3 regions of the Bacillus sp. PK5-006 genome follow, and region 2 is predicted to be linked to each of the others. Evidence: riboswitches for the same ligand, from Rfam matches in the RefSeq annotation. Region 2 holds a riboswitch; each other region holds the start of a gene.
What was found. Region 2 has a riboswitch for S-adenosylmethionine ahead of M1D84_RS13105 (methionine biosynthesis PLP-dependent protein). Riboswitches for the same ligand answer to the same signal wherever they lie in the genome.

Region 1 (10,437 bases), 130 kb from region 2:
GCACCATTTTTTTATGTTGTCAATGGCTTTTTTTCAAACAGATTCAAGGCAGCGATGCGCTGAGCAGCTTCTTGTAACCGCTCCTCACTTGTTAGAAGCCCTGCTCTCACGTACCCTTCACCGTGAGTACCAAAGCCATTACCTGGCGCAACAACAACATGTGCCTTCTCTAATAATAAGTCAGAAAAGGCTTCAGATGTATATCCTTCCGGCACCTTTAACCAAGCAAAAAATGATCCCTTTGGTGCACTGACTTCCCAGCCAATTTCTTTGCAGGCAGCAATCCACACATTCCGCCTTTTCTCATATCGATCATTTTGCACCTGTACGCACGTTTGATCGCTTAATAGGGCTTCCGCTGCTGCATCTTGAGTGGCTTTAAACAGGGAGACAAACAGATGATCCTGATAAAGCTCAATGGCTTCAATAACAGATGAATTTCCAGCTGCAAATCCTACTCTCCACCCTGCCATATTGTACGTTTTAGACAATGTGTAAATTTCTATTCCCGTCTCTTTCGCTCCCTCTATTTGCAGAAAGCTGAGCGGCTTTTCTCCATCAAATCCAATGCCGCCATATGCAAAATCATGGACAACACATAGCTTGTGATCTTTCGCAAACGTAACGGTTTCTTCAAAAAATGAACGGCTTGCCGTAGCCCCCGTCGGATTGTTGGGGTAATTTAAATACATTAATTTTGCCTTTTTCTTATCATCTTCAGGCAGCAAATCGTAGTCAGGTAAAAAATCATTTTTTTCAAGAAGTGGCATGGTTACCATATGCGCTCCAGCAAGCACAGCGCCTGACCAATAATCAGGATAGCCAGGATCAGGGACAAGAAGCGTATCACCCGGATTCAGCAGGCATTGCGGCAGCTCAACAAGCCCTGCTTTCCCGCCAAATAAAATCGCAATTTCCGTCTTTGGATCAAGTGTGACGCCATATTCTCTTTCATAAAAAGCGGCAGCAGCCTTTTTTAATTTCGCTGTTCCACGGAATGAGGAGTATTGATGATTTTCAGGTTTTGCTACCGCTTTCTGCATGGCTTTTACAATGTGCGGAGGAGTTGGCTGATCAGGATTTCCCTGCCCCAAATTAATGATATCTGCCCCTTCCTGCACTTTTTTCTGCACCTTTTGGACAAGGGACGCAAAAAATTGTTTCGGTAATTGTTTCAACACATCTGATTGCTGGAATTCCATTTCTTCACCTTCTATTCAAGTTACGTGACAATACAATCACTGTAATGGATTGTTTTATGAATTGTAAAGCAATTTTGAAAAAAGATTGACATGTAAAGCAACGCTCTGATAATATCTTGAATTAAGAAATGCAAACAGACACGAAACAATTACATATTGATTTCTCTTATCGAGAGTTGGGCGAGGGATTTGGCCTTTTGACCCCAACAGCAACCGACCGTTAATACCACTGTGAAGTGGGGCGCAGCAAGTAACGCGCCAAGACAATTGTCTTATAGGGCACGGTGCTAATTCCATCAGACGTATGTGCTGAGAGATAAGAGAGGCTTTGAGCATACACACCATCAAGCCTCTTTCTCTCAGGAGAAAGAGGCTTTTTTATATGATTTGGAGGGGAAGCAATTGGTTACACTTACGGCATCATATGAAGAACTAACAGAAAGCTCGGCAGTTGCACTCGCAATTAGACTTGGTTTGATCCAAGAAAGCAGTCATTTGACATGTACTGAAATTGGTGACGGGAATTTAAATTACGTCTTTCATATTTATGATCACAAACAAGAAAAAGGATTGATCATCAAGCAGGCGCTGCCTTATGCAAAGGTGGTTGGGGAGAGCTGGCCGCTTACATTAGACCGGGCAAGAATTGAAAGTGCCGCCCTGATCAAGCAGTCAGAATATGCGCCGCACCTCGTACCAGCAGTCTATTATTCAGATACAGCTCTTGCAGTGACAGCCATGGAGGATCTATCTCACTTAGAAATCGTCAGAAAAGGGCTAATTGCCAGAAAACAATATCCGCATTTATCTGATCATGTTGGAGAATTTTTAGGAAAAACACTTTTTTACACATCTGACTTTGCTACAAATCCTAAAATCAAAAAACAATTTGTGAAGCAATTTACGAACCCTGACCTGTGTGATATTACAGAAAAACTCGTCTTCACAGACCCTTTCTTTGATAGTGAAACAAATGACTTCGAAGAAGAATTAAGAGAATCAGCAGAAGCGCTTTGGGCAGATCTTGAGCTGCAAGCCAAAGCAGCGGAATTGAAGCGTATCTTCCTGACATCAGCTGAAACATTGGTTCATGGAGATCTTCATACAGGCAGTATTTTTGCAAATGAGACTGAAACGAAAATCATTGATCCAGAATTCGCGTTTTACGGCCCCTTTGGATTCGATATCGGCCACTTTATCGCCAATCTGTTCCTGAATGCTTTATCTCGCGAGAATGAACACGAGCAGCAGCACCTTTTTGACCATGTCGTCAATGTATGGGCAACCTTCAAAGAAGTGTTCACAAAAGCTTGGAAAGAGGACAGCATTGAAGCGTTTAGTGTATCGGACAGCTTTTTAGAAACAACCTTTGACCGGATTTTAAAAGAAGCGACAGGCTTTGCCGGCTGTGAGCTTGTCCGCCGAACAATCGGTCTTGCTCATGCCGCTGATCTTGATGCGATTCCATCACCAACTAGACGGATTCAGCAGAAAAAAGCAGCACTGACACTTGGAAAAACATTTATCAAACAATATCATACAGTGGAAACAGCGTCTGATCTCGTCGCATTATTCCAGCCATCTGTAAAGGAGTGACGGGTTTTGTCAAAAGAATTTGAAGTCCCCCGTTCTGTCGAATGGGAAGAAAACCGTATTCACATTTTAAATCAGCAAAAATTACCGGCCGAAACCGTATTTGAGCATTTATATACGAAAGAAGATGTGTATGATGCGATTGTGTCATTAAAAGTACGCGGAGCGCCTGCGATTGGCATTACAGCAGCTTTTGGGCTGGCGCTTAGTGCGCAAGCCATTGAGACAGAAGAAATGGATGTGTTTAAACAAGAAGTCATTCGAATCAAAGAATATTTAAACAGTGCTCGTCCAACCGCTGTGAACCTCGCTTGGGCATTAGACCGGCTGCTGCAGCGCATTCAGCGTGCAGCATCAGTGAATGCAGCCAAAACAGACCTTGTCCATGAAGCCATTCAAATTCAAATTGAAGATGAAGAAACATGCAGACAAATCGGTCAAAATGCTCTTCAGCTCTTTAAATCAGGTGACCGTATCATGACCATTTGTAATGCAGGCTCCATCGCAACGAGCCGGTACGGAACAGCCCTTGCTCCCTTTTATTTAGCCAAAAAGAAAAATCTTGATCTTCACATTTATGCATGCGAAACACGCCCTGTTCTTCAAGGTGCTCGTCTGACAACATGGGAGCTTATGCAAGGCGGCGTGGATGTGACGCTCATTACAGATAACATGGCAGCCCATACGATGAAGGAAAAGCAAATTTCTGCTGTCATTGTTGGAGCTGACCGTATCGCCCGTAATGGAGATACAGCAAATAAGATTGGAACGTTAGGTCTTGCCGTTCTAGCCAAGCATTTTAACATTCCGTTTTTTGTAGCAGCACCGCTTTCAACCTTTGATGTATCCACCCGCGACGGGTCAGATATTCCAATTGAAGAGCGCGACCCGCTGGAAGTAAAGGAATTAAACGGCGTCCCCATTGCACCGCCTGATGTTCAGGTATTCAATCCCGCCTTTGATGTCACTCCTCATCATCTTATTTCAGGCATCATTACAGAAAAGGGAATTATCACATCGAACTATGCAGAAGAGATTGATGCTCTTTTCGCCGAAAGCATCTCCCAATGATCGCAAAAAAGCGCCGTGTTCTTGTCATTTAAGAGCACCGCGCTTTTTTGTTTCTTGATTCGTTTTTGTTAAGATTTCTTTTTTTTGTTCTTCTGTCAAAACGTTCATTTTGACACATAGTGACGTAACGGCATACATTTTACCTTTTTTGCCCCAAAACATGCCAGCGCCCTCCTTTTTCCCTCAACCAACTTTTTTAGCTTAATAAAAGGATATGTCGCTTGACAAACATTTGGAACAGGTCAATCGATTTATTTTTGAACAAATGGGATGCCTTCTAATTCAAGGAGGACCGCTTTCATGTCTGTCTTCGATCCTGCATAGCCCGTCAGAGACCGGTCTTTTCCAATCACCCTGTGACATGGAATAAAAATAGGTAATGCATTTCGTCTGTTAGCTTGTCCGATGGCTCTTACAGCCTTTGGATTGCCAATCGCTTCTGCAATGTCTGCATAGCTTTTTGATTCACCATATGGTATGGCCGACAATGCTCCCCACACCTGCTCTTGGAACGGGGAACCTGCTTGCTTAAGCGGGAGATCGAATACTTGACGCTCACCCTTGAAATATTCATCTAGCTGCTTTTTCGCTTCTTGTAAGACAGGCGTATCTGCTTGCTTTAGATTCGTTGCCTGCTTTTTTGCTAAAAACGGTTCATCATCAAACATCACCTCGATGATGGCACCATCCTTTTCTAGTATGTATAATTCCCCGATAGGTGCGTGATAGACGGTATAATACACGTTACTGCTCTCCTTCTTGTTTCTGCTGCCTAAGTGGCAGCGTGAGATGGAAGACGGTTCCTACGCCTTCCTCACTTTCTACCTCAATGGTTCCTTGATGCTCTTCAATAATTTTATAACTAACCATTAAGCCAAGTCCAGTTCCTCTTTCTTTCGTTGTATAAAAAGGCTCACCTAGACGCTTTAGCTTATCCTCTGCCATTCCGCAGCCTTCATCACGCAGTGAAATGACAATATGCTCCTCACCCTTCCGCTGAATGCTCACATAGACATTTCCTTTGCGCGGCATGACTTCAATTGCATTTTTTAAAATGTTAATAAAGACCTGCTTTAATTGGTTTTGTTCACAATAAATGAGCGGAATCTCATCCAGCACATTGAGATGCATTTGAACATTGCCAAGATTCGCCTGTGCGTGCAGAAGATCCATCGTGTCTTTCACAATCTGCACCACATTTTTTTCTTCATATACAATGGCTTGCGGTTTCGCTAAAATCAAAAATTCGGTGATGATGGATTCAATTCTTTTCAGCTCTGATGTGATGACATTGAAATAGAGCGAATACTCCCCTTCTATATTTCCTTTTAACAGCTGAATGAAGCCTTTTAAGGCTGTCATCGGGTTTCTAATTTCATGAGCAATTCCAGCGGCAAGCTCTCCGACCACATGAAGGGTATCTGATTTTCTCACCCGCTCTTCTAATTCCTTCCGCTCTGTCACATCTCTAAAGATCGCCAAATTCATATTATGGATAATGTTGCGTTTAAAAGAGAATTCCAGTATACGCTGATCTGGATGGTTCAGTACAAACGGAACCTCATTATCCATTTCATCTAATGACATCGCCTCGGCGGGCTGAGCCAAATTTTCTATTTGATAAGGGGCAAGAATGTGGAAAAGATTCATTTCTGTTAAATGATCGTCCTTCAATTGAAGCAGCTCGCTGGCAGATGGATTGACTTCAATGATTCGGTATTGATTATCAAAAAGAACAATGCCGTCCATTGATCCATTAAATACTTTGCGGAATTTGAGCTCACTTTCGCGCAGCTCCTGCTCCATTCTTTTTCGATCACTTACATTACGTAAAATGGTTAAGTGCTGTCCTTCTAATACCGCATGCTTTGATGTAAACTCAAGCTCTTTATACTGTCCATTTGCCATTTTGAACAATAGCTCTTCCCTTATTTCATGATTCCGGATATAGCGTCTTCTTGTTGGTCTATATCTCTTATCAGATTTGACGAGAAAGTCGGTAAGTTTTTTACCAATCAGCGAGTGCATAGGTAATTCAAAAATTCGGCAGGCTGATTCATTGGCTTTCACAATCTCTCCATCGTCCGCCCATATGATGATGGCATCCATTGCATTTTCGAAAATTTCTCTAAAGCGTTCTTCACTTTTTAACAGCTTCTCTTCCATCAGTCTTTTTTCTGTAATATCCCGCATGATGGACATATAAAAACCACTCATCACATTTGATGTAATGGTGAGTTCAAATAATTTTTGCTGGCCAGATTGAAGGGTAACAGGAAGCTCCCCTTTTGCTTTCCCTGTTTCTTTAAGTGACGTTAAAAGATGCTGCAAGGCGGGAAGGTTTTCTTCTTCGACAAATTCATGTAAATAGCGATCGGTTAAATCAGTCTTTTGCAGCTCAAAGCTCTGACAAAAAGAATGATTCGCATCAATCATACAGCCATCCTGATCAAAAATGACCATCCCGTCAATCGCTCGGTCAAACAAATCTTTGAACAGCTGCTCATTCATGGAGCGTTCTCGTTCTAATATTTTCTTTGAGGAAATATCTCGCATAACCACTATATACTGCTGATTCATGGTGTCGTGCTCTGCGACAAATTCAATGTATTTTGTTTCGCCATTTTCCAGCTGAATGGAGATTTCTCTTTTTAACGTACCTTTTCGAAAAAATAGATCGAGTGAGCATTCAACTTTATCTTTCGGGATGCCGTATAGGAAATCTAGAACGGATTTATTGAGGAGGTCTTCTTTCGGTGTCTGGACAAGCCTGCATGTTGCTTCGTTGGCTTGGATGATGTTGAGGTGCTGATCAAATATAAAAATGGCATCGAGCGTCTTATTTAACAGCATTTTTTGCTGCATCAACTCAGTTCGCAAATATTCGTTCTCTTTTTCTAATTTTCTGATATCTCCCGCAGGGGTTAACCTATTGCCATCGAGCGTTTCAGTCATTCTCTTACACTCCTTTTCCAGCCTCATTCCTCTACAATATTTCTACAATATTTTCATTGTTCCTTCATTCGACTCATAAAAAAAGATAACTTTTTACACGAAGACTGTCTCATTTATTTCATTTGGATGACAGGATTGTATAACGATTCACTTTTCTTACGCTTCTTTTACAACCGTTCTACAATTTCACATCAAATAGCGAATTAAGCCAAAATGTATTTTAGAATGAGGCAAATAAGGGAACAGTGCACTTAGAACATTTATGTTCGAAAACGAGCAGGAAAGGTGATGTTATGGCATCTTCACGAGATAGTTATTTTGATAATGCGAAATTCCTTCTGATTTTTCTAGTTGTTTTTGGTCATTTGTTACGATCATTCATTCATGATAATGACTGGATGCTCTATTTATACAAGTTTATTTATACCTTTCACATGCCCGCCTTTATTTTAGTTTCTGGCTTTTTTGCAAAAGGGTTTAGAAAACCGGGCTTTATGAAAAAAGTCGCCGTTAAGCTGATCATCCCATATTTAATCTTTCAGGTGATCTATTCGATTTACTATTATCTATTACAGGATCAAAGCATGGCCAATTTAAATCCAATTGATCCGCAATGGTCCTTATGGTTTTTAATTAGTTTATTCTTTTGGAACTTGCTGCTCATTCCTTTTTCAAAACTGCCGTTCCACTGGGCGATGATTGTCAGTTTATCGATTGCATTACTTGTCGGTTATGTGGACAGCATCAGCGATACACTCAGCTTATCACGTACGTTTGTCTTTTTGCCTATGTTTTTAGCTGGATTCTATTTAAAAAAGCAGCATTTTGAATTCATCCGTACAAGCAAAGGAAAGCTGGCAGCACTTTTTGTATTAATGGCTGTGTTCCTGTTTTGCTACTTCTATGAATTTGATTATTCCTTCTTATTTGGCTCAAAGTCGTATGCTTCTCTTGGAGATGAAGGAATGATTGCGGCGATGAAACGAATGGCATGGTATTTGCTTGCATTTGGCGCTACATTCAGCTTCTTTGCATTAGTTCCAACACGCCGTTTCTTCTTTACAAAATGGGGAACAAGAACGTTATATGTTTATTTATTACATGGCTTTGTGATCAAACTGCTAAGAACCACTTGGTTTGATGACTGGGCGCTAAATGCAGCAAGTGTACTCATTTTATTGCTGCTGACCATTTTGTTAACCTTTACCCTGTCTAGCACTTTTGTCAAAACCGTTGCACAGCCAGTGATTGAGCTCAAAATGAACAACTTCATGCGAACGATCACCGGCAGGCAAGGCAGTTATATCAAATAAAAAACGATCCTTAATGGATCGTTTTTTCTATTTCTTATTCTGCTGACATGCAGCATCTTTCTTTGGCTTCACCAATGTATCAATCCATTTGCTGCTGTTAATATCTCCAAGCTCACTGCCAAATTCCTCTTCTAAAATATCTGGGTCCATTGGCTTTTTATGGTCCTTCATCTCTTTGCTCTTCATATGTTTCTTAGTCACGAGATGCTCCCCCTTGTTTTCCTTTATGAGAATTTCGGTTTGCCTGACGATCTCTTGATTGTTCGTCAAATTGGGTTTGTCCTTGATCATGTGCCATGCTTTCTGTCGGCGTCATATTATTTGTTAATGCTTCATTTTTCGCTGCTTTTCTTTTCATCTGCATTCAGTCCTTTTTTGACAGGTTTAGTTCTTCTCTTAATTGGTCAAGGAGTTCTTTCATTTGCTTGACCGTCACTGGCTTTTCCTCAGGTTTTAACTCATAGCCAATTTGCCCATTGGCTTCTAGCGTGGCTTTTTTGAGACAGCTGATGTCAGTGATGCCTTGCTGCTTTAAACGCATTTTAAATTGATCCCTTGTGAGCCTTGTTTTCTTCAGCTTATGATCAAGCATTTCGCCATCTTGTAAAATCACAACCGATTTGCCTGAAAGCAATTTTTCAAAAAAATCCGATTGAATCGACAGCTTTTCCATAATGACAAGTGCCACAATAAAGATGGTAGCTGCATAAATGGTTTCAAGTAAATTATGCTCAATAAAGGGTTGGATAATAATCGATCCGATTGAAATCATGATGACTGTTTGTTGTACAGTTAATTGACTAATGGATTTAGGCCCTGCTATTCTCAGCAGCAAGGTACCAACTAGCAGCATGACAATTGCTTTCCATAACACATCCAGCACGTCTCGTTCACCTCTTACCTATAGATTGCGAACATCCCATATGATTTAGCCAGTTAGATAATGGAAATAAAAAAACAGCATTCAAATGGAATGCTGTTTAACCAATAATGACGCGCTCTTTCGGATAATGATAATTTGCTTCGCTTTCTCTTCGGCCGATTAAATATAAAAAGCTTGGAATGCCGATCCGTCCAATAAACATGACAACCATGATGATACATTTACCAAACACAGTGAGATCTGAGGTGATCCCAAGCGACAGCCCCGTTGTTCCGAAAGCAGAGCAAACTTCAAATAAATTTTCAAGAAGTGTATTATGCTCTGTTAAGGATAACAGGAACGTAGCGCCAAAAACCAAAATAAAGGCCATCATGGTCACCATAAGGGATTTATTAATATCCGCTTGATGAAGCTCCCTCTTGAAGATTTTTATGGACTTATTTCCCCTCGCATAATGAAACAATGCGAGTAAATTAAGGGCAAACGTAGTTGTCCGAATTCCGCCCCCCACAGAGCTTGGGGAAGCCCCGATAAACATGAGCATACATAAAAATAAAAGCGTCGGTTCGGTCAGCTGTGTAATATCTAACGTTGTCAGCCCCCCGCTTCTTGTTGCAGTCGATTGAAACAAAGAATAGAACAAGATTTCGTGCCAGCTTTTCCCTACAAAGCTAAACCCGGCTTCAAGTGCATAGATTCCAATCGCTCCAACAACGACAAGGCAGCCGAACGTGAGCGTTGTGATTTTTGTAAACAATGAGAACGATGCGTGCTTTCGGTCCTGATTGAACAAATAATCCTTCACTTCCACGAGCACAGGAAAACCAATCGCCCCAAAGATAATCAGCAGCATCGTAATAAACTGAACGAAATAATCATCTTTGTAAGGGATAAGAGAGCTCCCTGTAATATCGAAGCCTCCATTGGTTGTCGCACTAATACTCGAGAAGAAGCCATGTAAGAAAGCTCCTTGCACATCGTAATATTTGAGAAAATACATGCTTAAAATCAGCCCGCCGACAAACTCAATCAGCAAAATTAAATATAAGACCTGCTTCATTAATTTCACAATTCCAGATAAATTGCTTTGATTTTGATCTGCCATGATGAGCTTTCTTTCTTTAATTCCAATTCTTTTTCGCATGACAAGCCATACGAAGGTACCGAGCGTCATAATGCCTATGCCTCCAATTTGCAGAACAAACGCAAGGATCCACATCCCTGTGACACTAAATGTTTGTGAGGTGTCGACAACAGTCAGTCCTGTAACACTTACCGCACTCACCGCTGTAAACAAGGCATCAATGAATGTCCATTTGACTCCCTCTTGATGAGCCACTGGAAGGCTGAGAAGAATAAACGATACGGTTACAGCAAGAAAATAATAAAGGGCAATCAACTGAAACGCTGACAGCCGGTC
Region 2 (10,437 bases):
GCGCTCTCCCAGCTGAGCTACGGAATCGGGTTATGTATCAGTTCTGGGCTTTCTGTTACTGACAGTCTCTATTATATAACCATCATCATGAGCCGTCAATGGTTTTGTTCAAAAAAGGTCAAAAAGCCGGCGGCCGTGCCGGCTTTTTTCTCTCCTTCTTTATGATTGGTTCACAAGAACAGGCTTTAGTTGATCGAGTGCTTGTTTGAAGTCGCGTTTGAGGTCTTCTCCGTTTTCAACTCCGACACTCAAACGAAGCAGCCCATCTGTAATCCCTCTTTTTTCTCTTTCTTCTTTTGGCATAGCCGCATGTGACATTTTGGCTGGGTACGACAGAATGGATTCGACGGCGCCGAGGCTGACGGCGAATACAGGTAATGTGACAGCGTCCACCAATTCTTTGACTGCCGCTTGGTTTTCTAGTTCAAATGAGAGAACTGCTCCTGCTCCGCTTGCTTGCTTGCGCTGAATATCTGCCCCAGGATGATCGTCTAAGCCTGGATAGTATACTTTTTTCACCGCAGGATGTTCTTTTAGAAATGAAGCTAGTTCGAAGGCCGTTTGGCTTGCTTTTTCTAATCTCACCTGAAGGGTTTTTAACCCTCTTAACACAAGCCAGCAGTCCTGCACGCCAAGGACCGCACCGAAGGAGTTTTGCAGCGAATAGAGTTCGTCTCCGAGCTTCTCATCTTTCACCACGGCTAAGCCTGACAGCACATCACTGTGGCCGCTTAAAAATTTCGTTGCGCTGTGCAGAACAACGTCAACACCAAGGTCCAGCGGACGCTGAAGCGCAGGTGTTAAAAACGTATTATCTAAGAAAGTCAGACAGTCATGCTCTTTTGCAAGCTGTACAACACCTTCAATATCTGTAATCCCTAGTGTTGGATTTGATGGTGTTTCCATGTAAATGACCTTTGTATTCGATTGAATGCCTCTTTTGACTTCATTCAAATCCGTCATGTCCACGAAGGTATGCTCAATTCCAAATCTTGAAAGAACTTGGGTGATCATTCGGAAAGTCCCGCCGTATACATCTCTTGTGACAAGGACGTGATCTCCCTTTGATAATAGAAGAAAAGCGGTTGAAATGGCTGCCATGCCTGATGCAAAGGCAAGCCCTCTCGTTCCTCCTTCCAGCGCTGCAATCGTATCCTCTAATGCTTGACGTGTCGGAGTTCCCGATCTGGAGTAGTCATATTGGCCAAATTCATCGAAGCTGCTTTGATGAAATGTGGATGCATGCTGAATCGGTACACTGACTGCACCTGTTGAACGGTCTGTTTTAAACGCATTATGAACGAGTTGTGTTTCGAGTGTCCAATCGTGTGTGGTCATTTGGCGTGTACCTCCTCTTTTACTTGTGATAGTGCCTGTTTCAAGTCTGCTTTCAAGTCATCTACATGCTCGATGCCAACAGAGAAACGGAGCAGCTTGTTACATACACCGTTTGCAATGCGAATCTCTTCTGGAATATCCATGTGCGTTTGTGTTGCAGGATACGTAATGAAGCTTTCAACTCCGCCAAGGCTTTCAGCAAAACAAATCGTTTTCAGCTGTTTCAAAAATGGATTGACCCAGTCCTCTTTGGCTACTCGGAATGACAGCATGCCTCCCTTTCCTGGATAAAGCACATCTTGAATTTCTGGCTGTTTCTTTAAAAACTCAGCCAGCTCCTTCGCATTTGCCTCGTGCTGGCGCATTCTAAGAGCCAGTGTTTTCATTCCTCTCATTAAAAGCCATGAGTCAAATGGTGATAGAACCGCTCCAATTGCATTTTGATGCTGGAACATGTCTTCAGACAGCTGCTCTCCTTTTGTGACCACAAGCCCGGCAAGAACGTCATTATGTCCGCCTAAATATTTGGTTGCGCTATGAATGACAATGTCCGCTCCAAGCGTAATCGGCTTTTGCAAGACTGGTGTGTAAAAGGTGTTATCGACAATCACCAAAGCGCCATATTCTTTTGCAATCTTCGCTATTTTTTGAATATCTGCTTCCTGCATTAATGGATTTGTCGGTGTTTCAATAAAGACCGCTTTTGTGTTTGGCGTGATTTTAGAGCGTAAACAGTCTTCATCTGAAAAATCATCATAAAGAAAACGTAAGCCGTACTTTTTCCATTCGTTTTCAAACAAACGGTATGTACCGCCATATAGGTCTGATGAGACGATGAGTTCATCTCCGCTTTCAAATAGAGCCATGATCGTTTGGATTGCCGCCATTCCCGAACTGAAGGCAAAACCGGCCGTCCCTTCTTCGAGTGAAGCAATTGCATCCTCTACGAGCTGTCTTGTTGGGTTTTTCGTTCGAATGTAATCAAATCCTGTAGATTCCCCTATACCTCTATGTCTGTATGCCGTTGAAAGGTAAACGGGAGGACTGACAGTGCCAGTCACCTCTTCGCTACGGTTTCCAATCTGCGCTAATTTCGTTTCCACATGTTCTGTCATTTGACACCATCCTAAGTAAAAATCTGATTTCAAAACAGAAAACCCCTTCTTCATAAGAAGAAGGGGTTTAATCGCTTCCTCTTATCTTCCAAGCAAAAAAGCTGCTTGCTGGATTTAGCACCTTGGTACATCACATGAAGTGATGCATACCGGTTGCTGAGGTTTCAAAGGGCCAGTCCCTCCACCTCTCACGATAAGAATGTGTTGTCTGTCTGTTCTAATTCTTAATACTGTAACCCATTAAATCTCATTTTTCAAGGGGAAATGTCATGATTAATTAAAATTTTCTGTATTTTATAACAGAATCGATGTTATACGGTTTGATTGCATGTTAGCATATAGGAACAACGCTGTTTTTCATGTTACAATGAATGGAAACGTTTCACTTTATGATGAATTTGGTTAGCTGGAGGAATGGATTATGGTGAAGAAAACAGGAATCATTCAAGAAGAAACCTTACAGTCAAAAGAACTTGGGGCGGACATGACCATTTTGATCTATTTGCCAGTCAATTACTCCCCCCTTTATACATATCATGTCATCATTGCCCAGGATGGTCATGATTATTTCCGCCTAGGCAAAATAGGCAGACAGGCAGAAGAATTGATGCAAAACAAAGAAATGGAACGCTCGATTATCATTGGTGTTCCTTATGAAAATGTCACGGAAAGACGGAACACGTATCATCCAGACGGTACAAAGTTTGAAGCGTATAAACGCTTTTTAGCAAATGAACTGGTTCCTTATATTGATCAACACTTTCCAACCTATCAAATTGGATCAGGACGTACGTTTATTGGTGATTCACTTGGTGCGACGATTTCTCTCATGACAGCCATTGATTATCCTTCTTTATTTGGCGGGCTGATTTTGCAGTCCCCTTACGTTGACGAGTCGGTTCTAGAAGCCGTCAAACAGTCGACAGCCCTTTCTCATTATGCCATTATCCATCAAATTGGGCTTGAGGAAACCGCTGTGAAAACAACAGATGGCCAGGTGCTTGATTTTGTTCAGCCGAACGAAGATTTAAAGGCCCTTCTTGAACAATCTGGTGCGGATTACTTATTTGAGACATTCGAAGGGGATCATAAATGGACGTTTTGGCAGCCGCTCATTGCGCCTTCGTTAAAAAGAATGCTCCCATATTCGTTAATCAACTGAATTTTGTTATAATAAACAATAATAAATACTTTCTTATTCAGGAGGGAACATGATGAAATACGGAGTTGTTATATTTCCATCAAAAAAATTGCAAGATATTGCGAACTCTTACCGGAAGCGTTATGATCCGAACTATGCACTCATACCGCCTCATTTAACATTAAGAACACCTTTTGAATTAACGGATCTAGAAGCGGCTGAGGTCGTCTCAACGTTAAGAGATTATGCAAAAAATGCTTCTCCTATTACGTTACGTATTAAAAAATTCAGTTCATTCGCTCCTGTAAACAACGTCATTTATATGAAAGTAGAACCGAACGAGGACATCATGGCGCTCAATGAAAGATTGTACGCCGATCCACTTGCTGGTACACCTGAATATGCCTTTGTTCCGCATGTGACAGTCGCTCAAAAACTATCCGATGATGAGCATTCAGACGTACTTGGCACATTAAAGCTGAGAAAGATTGACCATGAAGAAACAGTGGATCGCTTCCACCTTTTATATCAATTAGAGAACGGATCTTGGACCGTCTATGAAACATTTATTTTAGGAGAAGAGGGTTAAAGACATTTGAAAACAGTCATCGCAACAGAACAAACACAACGAGAAGATGCATACTACGTTCGAAAAGAAGTATTCGTCAAAGAACAAGAAGTTCCAATAGAGATCGAAATAGATGAACTAGAAGACAAAGCCACCCATTTTGTCATTTACAATGATGATAAAAAGCCTCAGGCGGCCGCTAGACTGCGGATCATTGAGGGATCAAAGGCAAAGCTTGAACGCATTTGTGTGTTAAAAGAGGCGCGCTCCTTCGGCCTTGGCCACAAACTATTAGAGGCGCTAGAAACCGAAGCGATTGCTAATGGAGCAAAAGAAGCCGTTATGCATGCCCAAGTCCAAGCGCTTCCTTTCTACGAAAAGAAAGGCTACAAAGCGGTTTCTGAACCGTTCGAAGAAGCGGGAATCACACATGTCAAAATGACAAAAACACTGTCTGTTTGACCAAAAGAAAAAGCCAGAGCATTCAAGATGCCCTGGCTTTTTCTTTTTCATTATCGTTCGTCACAGGAGGAAAGCGCAATCATTTATATATACGTATTGATATGAATGCCCTTGCCTTCCTCCATAAACATATCTCGTACAAAGCGTTCCCGCTTTTTTTGCTGTATATTCGTTTCCGCTTCTGTCACTAAGTCCTCTTTTTTCTCCAGCTCTCTGTATATCTTGTCATGAAAGGTGCGAGAAACCTTTGTTACTTTCGCATAGTCTTCTTTATCCTGAGGAGCTGGACGATTGATATATTGAAAATACAGATCCGGCTGAATCGGGGCTATATATCCCATCAAGAACGCCTCCTTTGCTTCTCTTCTATTCTACTATTCCCTAATTATGACTGTTTGAAACACGCCTCATTTGATATGATTAGATGTGTTTCATTTTAAGATTGATTGACTACTGGAGGACTAGCTTTGAAATGCGCACGACGACATGATCGAACGATCTCATTACATACGTATTCGAGAGAACACTATCAATTCCTCCATGACGAGGGAAAAAAAGGACAATTATTCTGCCCATATTGCGGACAACCGGTCTTTTTTAGATTAAATATACATGATGAACCTGCCTTTATTCATAAGCACATATCTCAGCAAGAGATTTGTGAAAAAGCTGAAGAACAAGCAGATCATCATCAAACGGCTGAACAAGAGGAAAAGGCTTCCTATAAAGAACTTGGCGGCTTCCGTTTCCCAACCGGCAAACAGATCATCTCGCAAACGAGCGAATCATATGACTGGCAGGTACCAAGGTCGATTCAATTTAGCGACGCCTTACATTTAGAAGAGAATGAAGAAGTTCATACGATCGACCTCTTCCCGCATATCACCTTTAGCACACCGCAGCTTCAAGCTGTCACACATCAAGATGGTCCGATGCTTGTACTGGCTGGTGCCGGCAGCGGGAAAACAAGAGTCTTGACGGCTAGAGCAGCTTATCTCATGTCCCATCATCATATTCCTGCTCACCATATTTTACTCGTGACCTTCACGACCAAAGCGAGCAGTGAGATGAAAGAAAGGCTGCGCAAGCAATACCAGCTTCATCCTTCACAAGCCAGCCAAGTGGTGACAGGTACCTTCCACAGTCTTTTTTATAAAATGCTGCTTCACGATGACGCAAACAAATGGAACGGCCAGCATCTGATCAAGTTTGACTGGCAAAAGGAGCAATACATTCGAAAAGCCATTATGAATGAGGGACTTGATGAGAAAGACTACCCTACCGATCAAGTACTGCAATCGATCGGCTATTGGAAAAATGCCTTTTTACCAGGTGAACTTCCTGATTTGAAAGATGAAAAGGAAAAACACATGTGGACGATCTATCAATCATATGAACAGCAAAAACGAGATCATCAGCAATTTGACTTTGATGATATGGCGATTGCCTGCTTACATATGCTCACAGAACAGCCAGAACTGCTAAAACGGTATCAAGAACGATTCCAGTATATTTTAGTGGATGAATTTCAGGATATTAATCCAGTGCAATATCAATTAATTCAGCTTTTAGCCGGAGAATCAGAGCAGTTATTTTGTGTAGGGGATGATGATCAAGCCATTTACGCCTTTAGAGGGAGCAATCCAGCTTTCATTCTTGAATTCAAACAGGACTATCCTTCGGCTCAGATCGTCCATTTACATGCGAATTACCGCTCTCATCATACAATTGTCGCAAGTGCTGATGCGATTATTAAGAAAAATCAGCATCGTTATGAGAAGACGTTAAAAGCCGTGCGCGCGGAGAAAATTCCTCCGACGCTCTTCTATCCATATGATGAAGAAGAGGAAGCGACCATGATTGTCGCAGATATTCAGGAGAAAATTAAAAATGGTGCAAAGCCGAATGACTTCTGCGTGCTGTTTCGAACAAATACAGGCGGCCGTGCGATTTATGAACGGCTGCATCAATCGGCGATTCCATATGAGACGGATGCTGGCGTCAAAGCCTTCTACAGCAGACGAATGGTTCGGGTTCTTCTCGCCTTTCTTTCCTTAAGTCAGGATGCAGACGATGTGGCCGCCATAAAACAGCTGCTGCCGGTTTTCTTTTTAAAGCAGCAAACCCTGAATACACTAAAGGCACTGACCATCACAGAAGATTGCTCAATGGTAGAAGCGCTCGGAAAACTGACAGATATACAGCCGTTTCAACAGAAAAAGCTGCAATCAATCGTTCCTTTGTTCCGAACATTACGAACATTAAAGCCATCAGACGCGGTGACATTTATTGAACAAAAGATGGGACTCGGTGATTACTTAAAAAAACGGGTGAACGATACGAATGTACTTGAAAAAGGGGCGGATGATGTACGTGATGTGAAAACAGCCGCCAAACGCTTTGAAACGATTGAAGCCTTTCTCGCACATGCCGAACATATGAAGTCTGCCGAAAAGGAAAAAACAGATGAACCCGGTGTTCAGCTCATGACGATCCACCGCGCAAAGGGACTTGAATTCCAGACAGTATACATCACTTGTGTGGTCGACGGAGCACTGCCTCATGATTTCTCACTGGATGAACTCAGAAACGGTCATGAAGAAGCGCTCGAAGAAGAGCGCCGTTTATTATACGTGGCCATGACAAGAGCTGAACAATCTCTTTATCTGTCTGTTCCTTCATTTAGACGAGGAAAAACGGCTCATCGTTCTCGTTTTTTGTATCCTCTTCTAAAGAAAAACCGTGAATTATTTACGCAAAAACAACAGGCCCCCCTTTAAACGGAGAGCCTGTTGCTTATTTTTTGTTGTTCATCATTTTAGCGATTGTATTGAAATCAAGCTTTTCTTTTCCACTTGTAATCGATTGAACGATTTTGTCTTCCATTTCTTTAGGTACACGTTTGTTCGCAAGCTGTGCTACTTTTTTAATGACACCTCGAACGGTATTCTCATCTTTAAAGTTGGCATTTTGCAAAGAACCTGCAAGTTTAAACACATCATTCATATTCACACCGGTTTTGTTTTCTACGCTTTTAAAGAATTTATTATCCATTCATTTGCCTCCTCTTTGTGGAGTAATCACCTTACTATATGAAAATAGGCGGGATATGTGCCTATCCTAAAGCCTTGTTTGACCAAAGAGAAAGGAAAGCAAAAGGCTTCCCCCTTGCTTCCCTCACCTTCTTACTTTTTAGTAGTTAAAGAAAGAAGCACCAACGATGATTAAAAGGATGAAAAGCACTACGACAAGAACAAATGTTGATCCATATCCGCCGCCGTAGCCACCACCGTAGCCGCCGCAACAACCGCCACCGTAACCGTAACTCATATTTAAGCACCTCCTCTTCTCCCTTACAAAGTATGAAAAATGCAAGAAATGGTTTGGACGATCACATAAAAAAGTGCGGAATTTTTATTTCTGCTGTTTAAAGACGTAATCTGCCTCTGTATGACGCATCATGAATGCTTCTGTTTCTTTCGCAAAAGCCTCCATCTTCACGCCAAATGCTTTTAAGTGCTCCTCAAGATCATTCGCTTTATCCGTTAGATCCATTTCAGCCTTCTCGTGCGCTTGTTCTTTCCCATCATGCGGTTTAGTGAACAAAGAACCGATTAATTGTTCGAATGCATCCATTCTGGTCACCCCTTCTCTCTTACATATGCATCACTCAAAAAAAGGGCAACAAAAAAACCGGATAAATCCGGCTTTTGTTTTTCTCTTCTATTATTGAGGTTTCTTTTTGTTTCCACAGCCGCAGCCATTTTTCTTGATTTTCTTCGTATATACTGATTGTTGATTTGACTGCGCTGGATAACCTTGAAGCATATGTGACGGCGTTTCAGTTGGTTTCATCGCAACCCTTCCTTTCCTATTCCATGATAGTATATGCATTTATTGAAAGCGTGTCTGATCAGAATGCCTGTTTATTTCACAAGCTTCGAGACAACCGCTTCAATGATGCCTGCTGCTGCGGCAATCGCTAATAGTAAATTAAGCCACATGCTGATGACAGGAAAAAGTATGTATATCAGAAGTAAGGCAGCAGTGCACCATATGCCAGTACACCAATAACAGCTTAACAGTTCTCCAATCCAAGACCGCAGTCCTTCCCCTTTAATGATGATATATGTTTCGACCTCACCTTGTTCGTTTACCTCTTCCTGTTCTTCATGAAATAGACGGCGGAATGGCGCAGTAATGGTATCAAACACAATCAGTCTCGTCAGTCTAAAGGATGCGAGGGCAAACACGACAAATGACAAAGCACCGCTCAGAAGCCTCCACCTCCTTCTTTCTTCTTTTTCCGTCCTTTCTTTATATATGCAAGAAAAAAGACCGACATGATGAATCGAGCGGAAATAAAATTGGGTTGTACTTTTTCACACTTTCCGATTCCACCTTGCGTCCTTGTTGCATTAAATAATGTATAGATAAGAAAGGAGTGAAAGTATTGTCTATTGAAGAAAGTGCTGAAAAATTGTATACACAACTGTTAAACGAATTAATCAGCAATTATGATGATTTCATTGAGATCAAAGATTCCGAAAATGTCACAATTCATAAAACAGATGTAACAGCCGCACTCTCCCTTCAAGCGACCGTAACGACAATCATTACTCTTTTAATCCAAATTCTTGTACCAGACGATGAATTGGCTGCTGACATCACAGACCAGCTTTTATCCACACAACAAGTGGAAGTCCAAAAGAAAACTGTGATTCAAATCATCAACTGCTATAACATTACGATAACATTATCAGATGCATCCATTATGAACTCCGTCCAAATTCTCACTCAAACATTGAATGTGCTCTTAGTTGAAGTCGGCATTCTTTGACCCTTTCTTTTTCTAATGACGTATGAAAGAGGTGAAATCATCGTGGCTGAAGAGAACGAAAAAAAGGAGTTTCAAATCAATACGGATATTGATCCATTAACAAGTCTTCTTGTCAGTGATGTGTTAAACAAAAACAATATCACTGATGATCAGAAAGCAAAAATTTCAGACGATCAAAGAAGAATGATTTTGAAATTAGTCGAGGACTTACAAAAGAAAGCAAATGATTTCGTAGAACAGCAGCAGGAGAAAAAAAGGCAGGCTGAGGCAGCAAAACAGCCGGAAGAAGTAGTGCCTGAACCAAAAGTACGTCCAAATCGAAACTCACTTCGAAATCGTATTCAGCAGCGTCGTAATGCGCAGCGTAATAACGATTAAATAAAAATGGGTTGCCTGCTAGGGTAAATGCCCGAGACAAAACCACGCATTCCAGCATTTAATAAAGTAAACGGAAGGAGGAATAGAAATGGATTCTAAACCATATTCTTGGGTCGCTCTAGATCGTAACTGTACACACCACGGACACCACAGACACCACGAACACCACGACGATTGCAACTATGAAAGAAAAGCACTTTGTGACGATTATTATGATGATGAAGATATCTTACAAGACTTGGATCAAGTAAGCTTCACAAAGCAGACATCTGAGGAAGTCATTATCGTCAGAGACTCTTGTGACATTAACGTATCTTCTGTCGATGCACAGGTTGCAGCATCTATCCAAGTAGCGATTCAAACAGCGATCATCACCATTACAAATATCTCAATCGCAGACGGTGATTTGGCAGACCGCGTCACGCAGGATCTCTTACAAGCTGCTACTCACAAACAAACAAACCGCCAAAAACTTGTCATCGAAAATTCAAGAAACGTTACAGTCTCTACAATCGATGCGGACATCTCTATCGCAATCCAAACACTTACACAAACTCTTGTTGCGACAATCGTTGCAATCGGCATCCTCTAATGT
Region 3 (10,437 bases), 1.5 Mb from region 2:
GAACAAGCGGCGCTGTCATAGGTGTCCTCCTTCTCTTGATATCATCTGAAAAACGAAACACCCTCTATGAAAAGAGAGTGCACGTCGCTTATTTTGTATAATGCTTCTTCAAGGTCTTCATCCAATCTTCCTCAAAAGCAGTCGATGAACCGAATCCCTTCACTTCGTCTGCAAGATTGACCATGTTAATGGCTTTTCCTGCTTGCTGAAGCTGCTTTTGCGAGATGAGAGAGGCCTCAAGGTCATAGGAAGATGGTGTTTTCTCACCAGCTATTTTCTTCGCAAGAATCCTCACGTCGACTGCACCGATAAGCTTCGGATCAACCGCGGCTGTGTACTTCCACGTACTGTCCTTCGCCGTCATTTCTTGAAGATCCGCATTTGACACATCAATCCCATAAATCTTCACTTCTGTTCTTCCTGCTTCCTTTAACGCTCTTGCTGCCCCAATGGCAAAGGCATCCCATGTGGCAAAAATAGCGTCCAGCTTGCCCTTTGGATACTTATTCAGCATGGCTGCTACTGCATTTTGCGTTTGAACAGACGTATCAGAGGAGGCAATACCAAAGCGGTCAAGCTCCTTGATCCCTGAATGTTGTTTCAGCGTTTCTTGATAGACCTTATTTCGTCTCACCATTGGCGGGAATCCATCTACCCACAGGTATGCAATATTTGCTTTTCCTTTGAAATCAGACACGAGCGCGTCTAATGATTTTTTTGCTAATTGTTCGTCATCTTGAGACGTCACTGTGACCCCTTTGATGTCCTTCAGCTTAGGATTCGAATCAAATGCTACAACTGGAATGCCTTTCGCTGTGATCTTTTTCACATCAGCGACTGTCGCATCGTCGTCCCCGTGAGAGATGATAAAGCCATCATAATTTTCTTCAAGCGCCTGAGAAATGGCATCATGGAACTTCGCTGTATCTCCATTTGCGGTGTAGACATCCACCGTAAAGCCGAGTGCTTCCCCTTCTGCCTTGGTCCCAGCTAAAAATTGAGCTGTATGATCGTCTCCGCCAATTTTGCGGATGACTTTAATTTTTGCCCCCTGTCCCTTTGCAAATCGCTTCGGTACATTGTCAAAGGAAACCTTTTCGTTCGTATTTGCCTTTGAGCCTGCACTTGATCCGGTGCCGCAGCCTGTTAACAGGACGGTTAATGCCGTTAATAAGACAAGAAATGATGTAAAATGCTTACGCTTCATTGCTGTTCCTCCTCAAGTTGTTTTTATTTTTCACATCGGAAAACTAGGTAAAAAAGTGGAAATACGCCTGTAAAACAGGCATTTGATTCGAAAAAGAGACGAAAAAAAGCCTCTCTTTGAAAGAGAGGCTTGATCACCGTTGCATGAAACATGTATCGGGAAGTCTTCCTCTCTTATCTGTCAAAGCTGTAACAGCTTTGCAGGAATTAGCACCAATTTCTAAAATAGAAACGGTTGCTGGGCGTCATAGGGCCAGTCCCTCTGCCTCTCTTGATAAGAGATCCGTTATGAAATTTGTTTTCGTTGAAATGTCTTCTTTACTTTAATGTGATGTCACATCAATGTCAATGACTTTTTTGAAAATTTATAAAATATCATCAACTTCCGATGATTTTCTTCGCAGGTGATGATTTCTTCAGACGGAAATCATATTTTTTCTCATTCACAAATTGTGGGTTGAGATGTGCTGATCCTTTATCTTGACCGCTTTTAGAGAGATACGTTTTGTAGCCTTCCATCCATTTCCCGCGCCAAATCCACTGTGATGCTTTCGCACCTTTTCGGTCATCATAAACGTTCTTCTGGAAGGTATTCTTTTGGTTCACTTGATAAAAATTCACGACCAAGTAATGCGAGGCACTAGCTGACATGATATTATTCGTGATTCGATTGTTCACTGCTTGATACTGCATTAGCAATTGACCGCCTTCTAAGCCGGCTGTGTCATTTTTGTACAAAATATTATGTGAAATCGTCGTATTGGTTGTACCGCCCCGCTTCTTATCATAGCCGCCAATAGAAATGCCTGTATAACGGTTTAAATATACTTGATTGTGTTCGATGCGGATGTGGTCTGCCATTTTTCCTTTATGTTCGCTTGTGACTTCAATCCCCAGATCATTGTGATGTGAGATGTTATGATCGATCACAATGTCTTTTCCGCCATCAACATAAATTCCGCCAGCGGAGATGTCGCTGCCATAGGCTGGGTTCCCTGCACTCGTAATTTCATATACTTTGTTTCTAGAGACGACCCCATTTCTCACTTGATCATACTTTTTGGAGGGTGCTACGTTCTCAAAACCAATTAAATCAATGCCAATATTATCAGTGTGCCGGACCGTGTTATGTGTCACACGGAACTTTTTGACGTTTCCATTTAGCACAAGCGCTTCACTGAAGCCCAGCTTTAATTTTTCAACGGTATTTCCTTTGATTTCAATGTCTTCAATCGCTGCAGGAGCTTTTGTCCCATAGACAGCAATTCCATGTGCATTTCCATTTTTATGTTTCGTCTGAATGTCATACACTCGGTTATTAAGCAGTTTGACGCCTTTACCGCTTCCTTTGATGAAAATACCAACTGGTGTCAAATCTTCTTGATTCGTCTTAAGATGTCCTACAGTCAGGCCTTTGAGGGTGATGTAGCTTTTTTGATCGATCGTGACAAGTCCTCCATCGGCTTGATTTCCTTTAAGGGAAGCCCCGCTAATTACAGGTTTTTCTTTTCCGTAAGCTTGAAAGACAACGGGCGCTTTCTTTGTTCCTGAATGGCGGACAATCAATTTTTCTTTGTATGTACCGCCTCTCATGTAAATGGTTGCCCCAGCCTTCGCCATACTTGCTGCTTTTTTCAACGTGCGGAAAGGTTTTTGCTTTGTGCCCGGGTTTTTGTCGTTTCCGTTTACCGCTACGTAATAGGCTGTGCTTTGCTTAGCGCCAGCCTCATCTGTCATCGCCTGACAGCCAAAGCTGATCACGGTCATGAATAAAATGAGTAAAATACCTGGTATCGCTCGTTTCATCTTGTTATTGCTCCTTTCTCTTCTCTTCTTCCTTTATCGGTTAAAAAAAAGAGGATTAAAATATGACGATGTCCCTTGCAATGTACTAGTCAAAAGGTGTATGGTTGAAAGAATATCTTACAGGAAAACCATTCGTTTTTAAATTGTCAGATTAATCAGTTAATAATGCATTTGGATTTTATTTCTTTTTTAAAAAGGGGTGACAGAAGTCAAACTGACAGCAGAGAGAAGGAAAGCGCTTTAACAGATTTTTCTTGTCTGAATTCCAGAAAACCTATTGCTAATATTTTGTGAAGGTATAGAATAGAATCATAATTATTTCATATTATTAGAATTTTCAAATAATCAAACAGCAAGGAGATTTACAATGCCAAAACAACCCATCCGCGTTGAACTTAGTTCAACAAAAAAACCAAAACCTCAATCTGATCAACTTGAATTCGGAAAAATCTTCACAGATCACATGTTTGTGATGGATTATTCAGTTGATAAAGGCTGGTACGATCCAAGAATTATCCCTTATCAGGCCATTCCAATGGACCCAGCTTCGATGGTCTACCATTATGGTCAATCTGTTTTTGAAGGCTTGAAGGCTTATGTTTCTGAGGATCAAAAAATTCTCTTATTCCGTCCGGAAAAAAACATGGAGCGCTTAAACAGATCCAATGACCGCCTGTGTATTCCGCAAATTGATACAGAAACAGTATTAGAGGGCTTAAATGAACTCATTCGTATTGATAAGGATTGGGTACCTGATGCAGAGGGCACTTCCTTGTATATTCGTCCATTCATTATTTCCACTGAGCCATATTTAGGCGTTGCACCGTCTAGCACGTATAAGCTGCTCATTATCTTATCTCCAGTGGGATCATACTATAAAGAAGGCATTCATCCGGTCAAAATTGCAGTTGAAAATGAGTTTGTCCGTGCCGTTAAGGGTGGAACAGGAAATGCCAAAACAGCTGGAAACTACGCCTCAAGCCTTAAGGCACAGCAGGTTGCTGAAACGAAAGGATTTTCACAGGTTCTTTGGCTTGATGGGGTCGAGAAAAAGTACATTGAAGAAGTCGGCAGCATGAATATCTTCTTTAAAATCAACGGAGAAATCGTGACGCCTGAATTGAACGGCAGTATTTTAGAAGGCATCACACGTAACTCTGTACTTGAGCTGTTAAAGCATTGGGGAATTCCAGTAACAGAGCGCAAAATTTCAATTGATGAGTTAATTGAAGCACATCAATCTGGCGAGCTTGAAGAAATTTTCGGGACTGGAACGGCAGCTGTCATCTCTCCTGTAGGAGAATTAATTTATCATGATCAGCCATATGTGATCCAAAATGGTCAAACAGGCGAAGTATCGAAGAAATTGTACGAAGCCATTACTGGCATCCAAAAAGGGACACAGCCAGACATCTTCGGCTGGACAGTTGAAGTTGACTCAGTCGTCAAGCAAGCATAAGCATATAAAAGAACCTTTCATTCATGAAGGGTTCTTTTTTGTTTATCCACCTCTCCTTCATCCCTTATAATGGTAAATACACATGAATAAGGAGAGTGATGGTATGTTTTTTACTTATCTACTAGCGTTCTTTGGAATCTGCATCGGATCGATGATCGTCGCCACTGGTTTCGACGATTCACCGTTCCTCACTCGGTTTCTATTTAAGGCGCTTGGGATTTCTATCCTTGCTCTTTCCATTACTTTTGTGAAGGTCAGACGAAAGAAGTTACAGAAAAAAAGGCGAAATAGACTTAGTTGACCCGTCTGCTTCCCATCAAATCGTGCACCAAAACAAGACCGACACCCCAACAATCGCCCCTGTGTATATCCACTGTTTCTTTTTGATGCTTCGCTTTTTTTCGATCAGTAAAAAGATCTCTGGCAAAAAGATGATCATGATTTCCAGGATAAAGACAAGATAATAAACAAGCGGCATTGGCTGGAAATCAAATTTTCTTTCATCTCCTCCAATCGTTGCAAAATACATCAACAGATTGGTCACCGGAATGGTAAAACAAACGAGCAGGCGGAGAACATAGATCCACACGTATTCCTTATGCCGAATGAGGCCAACAAATGAAGCAATAAGACCATACAAAAACAAGATCACTGTACCATAACTCATGACAGGCTGTACGACAAACCCGTAAAACATTAAACCAATTGCAACCATATTCCAACAGTCCTTTCTTTGAAGCCATACATGCTGTTTTTTCTAATCATACACTTCTTTCTCCATTTTCCATATGGGGCAATCATAAAAAATGACCCCATGAAGGGGCCATTATGTGTTAAGCTTTGACTGATTTGAAGAATTGCGGTAAATGCTCACGATGCGCTTCGAGCATTTCGTCTAAAATTTGCTTTGCAATGTCGTCAGATGGGACGAGCGGGTTGATGGTCATCGCCACAAGAGCTGTCTCGTAATCTCCTGTCACAGCCGCTTCTGCTGCCACACGCTCGAATGATTTGATTTGTTGAACGAGTCCTCTTACAGCTACAGGCAGATCACCTATCGCGATTGGTTTTGGTCCGTCCTTCGTAATGATACAGTTTACTTCAACCGCTGATTCAGCCGGAATGCTGGCAATCGCCCCTCTGTTCACTGTATTGACTGGTTGAATGTCGTGCTTATCATTATAGATGGAGCTGATTAAGTTACAGGCCGCATCGCTGTAATAGGCCCCGCCTCTTTTTTCGAGCTGTGGTGGTTTAATCGACAAATCAGGATCTTTATAGAGCTCAAATAATTCCTGCTCGACCTGCTGTACAACCTCTGCTCTTGTTCCTTTCTCTTGAGCCGCCTTTTGCTCTTCTTCCAGCATATCTTTCGTTTTATAGTAATAGCGGTGATACGGACATGGGATGACCCCTAATCCTTTCACAAAAGAAGGCTCCCAGTTTTTCGCTTCAATGTTTTTCATGGACCACTGGCTGTTTGGATTTCCTAATTCATCAAGCACTTGATCCATAATACTGACCCCGTCTAAATATACGTCTAATCCATAGACCATGTGATTGAGACCGGCAAACTGTACCTCGATGCGTTCAACGTCTACATCAAGCGCTTTGGCAATCCCCATTTTGATCCCAATCGGCACATTGCATAGACCGACCACTTTTTTTAGATTCGTGTAGCGTAAAACAGCTTCTGTGACCATGCCGGCTGGATTTGTAAAGTTCACAAGCCATGCGTCTGGGCAAAGCTCTTCCATATCCTTCACAATGTCTAGAATGACTGGGATGGTCCGAAGGCCTTTAAATAAACCGCCTGGTCCGTTCGTTTCCTGACCGATGACGCCGTATTTAAGCGGTATTCTCTCATCCTTTGCCCGTGCTTCCAGCAGTCCTACACGAAATTGTGTCGTCACAAAATCTGCGTCCTTCAAGGCTTCCCGGCGGTCAAGAGTCAGATGTACCTCAATCGGCAGACCCGCTTTTTCAACCATACGTTTCGCCAGAGCGCCCACGATGTTTAACTTTTCCTGACCCGCTTTAATATCCACAAGCCATAATTCCTTTACAGGTAATTCATGATATCGTTTAATAAACCCTTCGACGAGCTCAGGCGTATAGCTCGATCCACCGCCTATTGTGACAATTTTGATTCCTTCTTTCATGAATTGACACCTCCGAGTTGCTTCATTTTTTCATGGAGTTCGATGATTTCTGCTGCGAGCTCCTTGACGGTCATTGCGTTCATGAGATGATCCTGCGCATGAATCATTAAGAGGCTAATATCCGTCTTTTCGCCCCTGATTTCTCCTTGGATCAGCTCTGTCTGTGCGTGATGCGCCTCATTTAACGCGTCTTGTGCGTCCTGCAATTTTTGCTTCGCCTCATCAAAGTTTCCTTGTTTTGCACATGTAATGGCCTCCATCGCGGAGCTTCTGCCATTTCCGCCGTGCAGGATGAGTTGAAACACAATTTGTTCCATTTCCATCGGCCGCATCCCCCTTGTTCCCTCTATTACATGCTGACGACATTTTCATCAGTTGATGCTTTTGTTTCTAGCTCACTTTCTTCTTTCAATTTCTGCTTATCCCACATTCTAAAGAATGGGTAGTATAGAGCAAATGACAGCGCAAGGTTAATCAGCTGCATGACAGCACCAGAGATTTTGCCTCCTGTGGCGAGATAGCCTGAAATGATTGGCGGCATGGTCCATGGGACAGCGATCCCGGCTGGTTTTGCCACAAGCCCTGTGCTCATTCCGATATATGTGGTGATGATCATCATGATTGGCGTAAGGATAAACGGAATGAGGAGCATTGGGTTCATGACAATCGGCATTCCAAAAATGATCGGTTCGTTGATGTTAAAGATGGCTGGCCCAATGGCAAGGCGGCCAAGCTGTTTCATTTGTTTACTTCTGGCGCGTAAGATCATGGTCAGCACCAAAGCAAGCGTTGCTCCGCTTCCGCCGACGTTGATGAAGATTTCAAAGAACTGCGCTGTGAAAATATTCGGCAGTACTTCTCCTGCTTGGAATGCAAGACGGTTCTCATCCATTGCACCGAGCCAAATTGGCCCCATGACGCCGCCGACAATGGTTGCTCCGTGAATACCACATGCCCAAAGGAGCATTTGCACACCCATCGCAACGATACTGCCGCCTAAGCTGCCACCAAGAATCGATAGCGGTGTGCCAATTAAGACCGTGATGATATTATGAATACTCTCAAAAGGTGTCATCTCAATCACAAGTCTAGCGACCCAGATCAGGGTGATGACCACAAAACCTGGAATAAGTGCAATAAACGATTTACTGACTGCTGGCGGTACACCATCAGGCATTTTGATCACAATGTTCCGCTGTACAATGATGCGGTAAATTTCGGTTGAAAGCATGGCAATAATCATGGCAACGAATAAACCTTTACTGCCCATCAGTGTGACAGGAATTCCCCCGCCTACTAGGATAGCTTCTGTTGAGCCTTCAGGTGTGAAAGGTACTTGATATGGTGTAGCCAAAAGGAAAGCCGCAACAGCGATCGCACCAGATGATAGCGCATCAACGGCATACTTTTCAGCAAGCCTGTAAGCAATCCCGAAGGTCGCAACAAGTGCCATAATGTCAAAGGTTGCATTCACAGGATAGGATAGTTTCGTGGCCCATTCTGCTCCGAAGATACTTGCCATAAAATCGCTGTATCCTGGGATCGGAAGGTTGGCTAAAATGAGAAACAGTGAACCGACAATAATGAGAGGCATGGTTAAAACAATTCCGTCACGCAATGCTTGTAAATGTCTTTGAGCGGCAATCTTCCCTGCAAACGGCATGACCTTCTCTTCTAGAAATCGGTTGAATCCATTCATCCCCTCCGCCCCCTTTATCCGTTCACTAACTGTTCAGCAGATTTTAAAACCTCAGCGCCATTACATACGCCATAATGCACAGTATTAATCACGTCTACTGGGATTCCTTTTTCTTCTCCGAGCTTTTTCATTTGCGGTAATAAATATCGAACCTGAGGTCCTAATAAAAGCACATCGGCTTGATCAATATGATTTTTCGCAGAATCTCCTGATACTGCCCAAATACGATATTCTTTTCCTTGTTCTTGTGCGCTTTTCTCCATTTTTGTGACAAGTAAGCTTGTAGACATACCTGCTGCGCAAACCAATAAGATGTTCATGTGTAAACGCCCCCTTTTCAAAGTGTGAAGCTATTCTTTACACATTCATCATATTATGAAACCGCTTTCATAAACACCCATACTTTTTCCTTTAGGAAGCGGAAAAAGTTAGTATCACACAGTTAGTTCTTGTACGATGGAGCCTTTTTATACATGATATCAAGCATGTCTTCAAATGTATCACAGGCGATCAGATGCTGAATGAATTTCACATTATGCACAAGCTCCCCCAGCAGGCGGTACATGCCTTTTAAATCTTTGGCATTCTCTTTTTCGACACAAAGCAGGCAGACAAATTGAACCTTTTTCTCTCCCCAAATGATTGGTTTTTCTAATGTACATATCGCCCAAAACGTCTCATCTGTCAGCGGCGTCATCGGGTGCGGGATCGCTGTATAATGTCCGAAAGAGGTAGGGGCAGCCTCTTCTCTTTCCATGACAGATGGTGTGAGTTCAGCTGGCGCTAAGCCCATATCGATGACTTTTTGCGTTAAAAAGGTGATGACCTCTTCCTTTGTTTGAAAGGCGCGTTTTGTAAAAACCAATTCCTTTTTCATATATTGAGAGGCCAATGTCACCCTTGTTTCACTCGTCAGGGCTTCTTCAATTTTTAAAAAATCACCGCCTCCCAAAATGGTGTTCACTTGAATGACTGGAACCGGTAAATCCATATGAATTGGGATCGTTGTAATAATCAAATCCAAGGCATGCAAAGAGACATGCGGAAGCGAATATAGCTCTGCTGTTCCTAAAATGGTCAGCTTTGATCCAAATTGTGACCGCAAACGATCCTGCAGCAGCCTTGCACTCCCTGCACCAGACGCACAGACAATGAGACACCGCTTCGGCGGGATCTCCATTTTCCTCCGCTCTAAAGCCGCACCAAAATGAAGCGCCATATATCCAATTTCGTTCTCATGAATACTCAGCCCTTCCTCTTCTTCAAGGACCCTGCTGGCGATAATCCCCGCTTCAAAAGCAAGGGGATACCCCGCTTTTATTTCATCAAGCATCGGATTTCTTAAGTTCATTCCATATTTACATCGGTTGATGGCAGGCTTTAAGTGCAGACTCAATCCAATCATTAGTTCCGTATCACCGGCTAAATCAAGCTGCAGTTTTTGATCAATAGCCTTCAGCATGAGCTGTACAAGCCGGCTCGTGTCATCATCTACTATTTGTTTTTGACCGCTCGAGGAAAAGGACTGTACCATTTTGGCTGTTCCTAGTAAATGAATGGTGATATAGACGATTTCCTCTTGTGGAAATGAGACATCCAGCAGCCCTTCAAGACGCTCCACCATTTTTTTAGCGACCTTATATTCCTTTGCCCGGGGAATTTCGCTGATTTCCTCTGGAAGAACAGATACATAGTTTCCGTGTCTAATTCGTTTGCAGGCAATGGCGACATGAACGATTAAATTATTCATGCAAATGTCTGATAGATTCATACCTTCCTCATTGATATAATTGATCATTGTTTTCTGAATCAATTCGAGTTCATGCTTTGGCAAAATGGTAACAGCTGTGTTCAGCATCGTTTGATAAGAACGACGTTCATTGAATAAATATTCTGACATACAATAACGGATTTTCATCTCTGATCCCTTGATTCGGCAGCCTTTGCCTGGCTTCGCTTCCAGCTTCAGATCAAAGGGCTCCAGCTTACGTTTGACTGATTTCACATCGTTGCTCATCGTTGATTTACTAATAAACAGCTGCTCTTGTAAATCCTCCAGCTTTACATAGGATTCTGCCAAAAGAAGCCTTTTTAAAATAAACCGA

Region 1: linked by a shared signal. The riboswitch ahead of mtnK (S-methyl-5-thioribose kinase) and the one ahead of M1D84_RS13105 (methionine biosynthesis PLP-dependent protein) in region 2 are both predicted to bind S-adenosylmethionine.
Region 3: linked by a shared signal. The riboswitch ahead of M1D84_RS01175 (sugar ABC transporter substrate-binding protein) and the one ahead of M1D84_RS13105 (methionine biosynthesis PLP-dependent protein) in region 2 are both predicted to bind S-adenosylmethionine.

Annotation. Positions count from the first base shown of each region.
Region 1 is NZ_CP096414.1:2,388,318-2,398,754, forward strand. It holds gene M1D84_RS12355 (pyridoxal phosphate-dependent aminotransferase) at 12-1,202, opposite strand; SAM riboswitch class I at 1,367-1,524, shown strand; gene mtnK (S-methyl-5-thioribose kinase) at 1,605-2,798, shown strand; gene mtnA (S-methyl-5-thioribose-1-phosphate isomerase) at 2,805-3,866, shown strand; gene M1D84_RS12370 (hypothetical protein) at 3,891-4,028, opposite strand; gene M1D84_RS12375 (methylated-DNA--[protein]-cysteine S-methyltransferase) at 4,118-4,609, opposite strand; gene M1D84_RS12380 (PAS domain-containing sensor histidine kinase) at 4,611-6,821, opposite strand; gene M1D84_RS12385 (acyltransferase family protein) at 7,115-8,134, shown strand; gene M1D84_RS12390 (hypothetical protein) at 8,162-8,335, opposite strand; gene M1D84_RS12395 (hypothetical protein) at 8,328-8,492, opposite strand; gene M1D84_RS12400 (DUF421 domain-containing protein) at 8,499-9,017, opposite strand; gene M1D84_RS12405 (TrkH family potassium uptake protein) at 9,115-10,437, opposite strand, start outside.
Region 2 is NZ_CP096414.1:2,519,799-2,530,235, forward strand. It holds gene metC (cystathionine beta-lyase) at 160-1,338, opposite strand; gene M1D84_RS13105 (methionine biosynthesis PLP-dependent protein) at 1,335-2,453, opposite strand; SAM riboswitch class I at 2,532-2,653, opposite strand; gene M1D84_RS13110 (alpha/beta hydrolase) at 2,875-3,615, shown strand; gene M1D84_RS13115 (YjcG family protein) at 3,668-4,183, shown strand; gene M1D84_RS13120 (GNAT family N-acetyltransferase) at 4,190-4,624, shown strand; gene M1D84_RS13125 (hypothetical protein) at 4,708-4,965, opposite strand; gene M1D84_RS13130 (UvrD-helicase domain-containing protein) at 5,092-7,404, shown strand; gene M1D84_RS13135 (stage VI sporulation protein F) at 7,421-7,678, opposite strand; gene M1D84_RS13140 (YjcZ family sporulation protein) at 7,817-7,954, opposite strand; gene M1D84_RS13145 (hypothetical protein) at 8,039-8,260, opposite strand; gene M1D84_RS13150 (hypothetical protein) at 8,351-8,479, opposite strand; gene M1D84_RS13155 (DUF1360 domain-containing protein) at 8,551-8,901, opposite strand; gene M1D84_RS13160 (spore coat protein) at 9,069-9,464, shown strand; gene M1D84_RS13165 (hypothetical protein) at 9,507-9,842, shown strand; gene M1D84_RS13170 (spore coat protein) at 9,931-10,434, shown strand.
Region 3 is NZ_CP096414.1:235,145-245,581, reverse strand. It holds gene M1D84_RS01180 (sugar ABC transporter ATP-binding protein) at 1-19, opposite strand, end outside; gene M1D84_RS01175 (sugar ABC transporter substrate-binding protein) at 89-1,207, opposite strand; SAM riboswitch class I at 1,378-1,487, opposite strand; gene M1D84_RS01170 (DUF1565 domain-containing protein) at 1,585-3,012, opposite strand; gene M1D84_RS01165 (branched-chain amino acid aminotransferase) at 3,380-4,471, shown strand; gene M1D84_RS01160 (hypothetical protein) at 4,788-5,186, opposite strand; gene M1D84_RS01155 (6-phospho-beta-glucosidase) at 5,305-6,633, opposite strand; gene M1D84_RS01150 (PTS lactose/cellobiose transporter subunit IIA) at 6,630-6,956, opposite strand; gene celB (PTS cellobiose transporter subunit IIC) at 6,983-8,332, opposite strand; gene M1D84_RS01140 (PTS sugar transporter subunit IIB) at 8,347-8,652, opposite strand; gene M1D84_RS01135 (BglG family transcription antiterminator) at 8,775-10,437, opposite strand, start outside.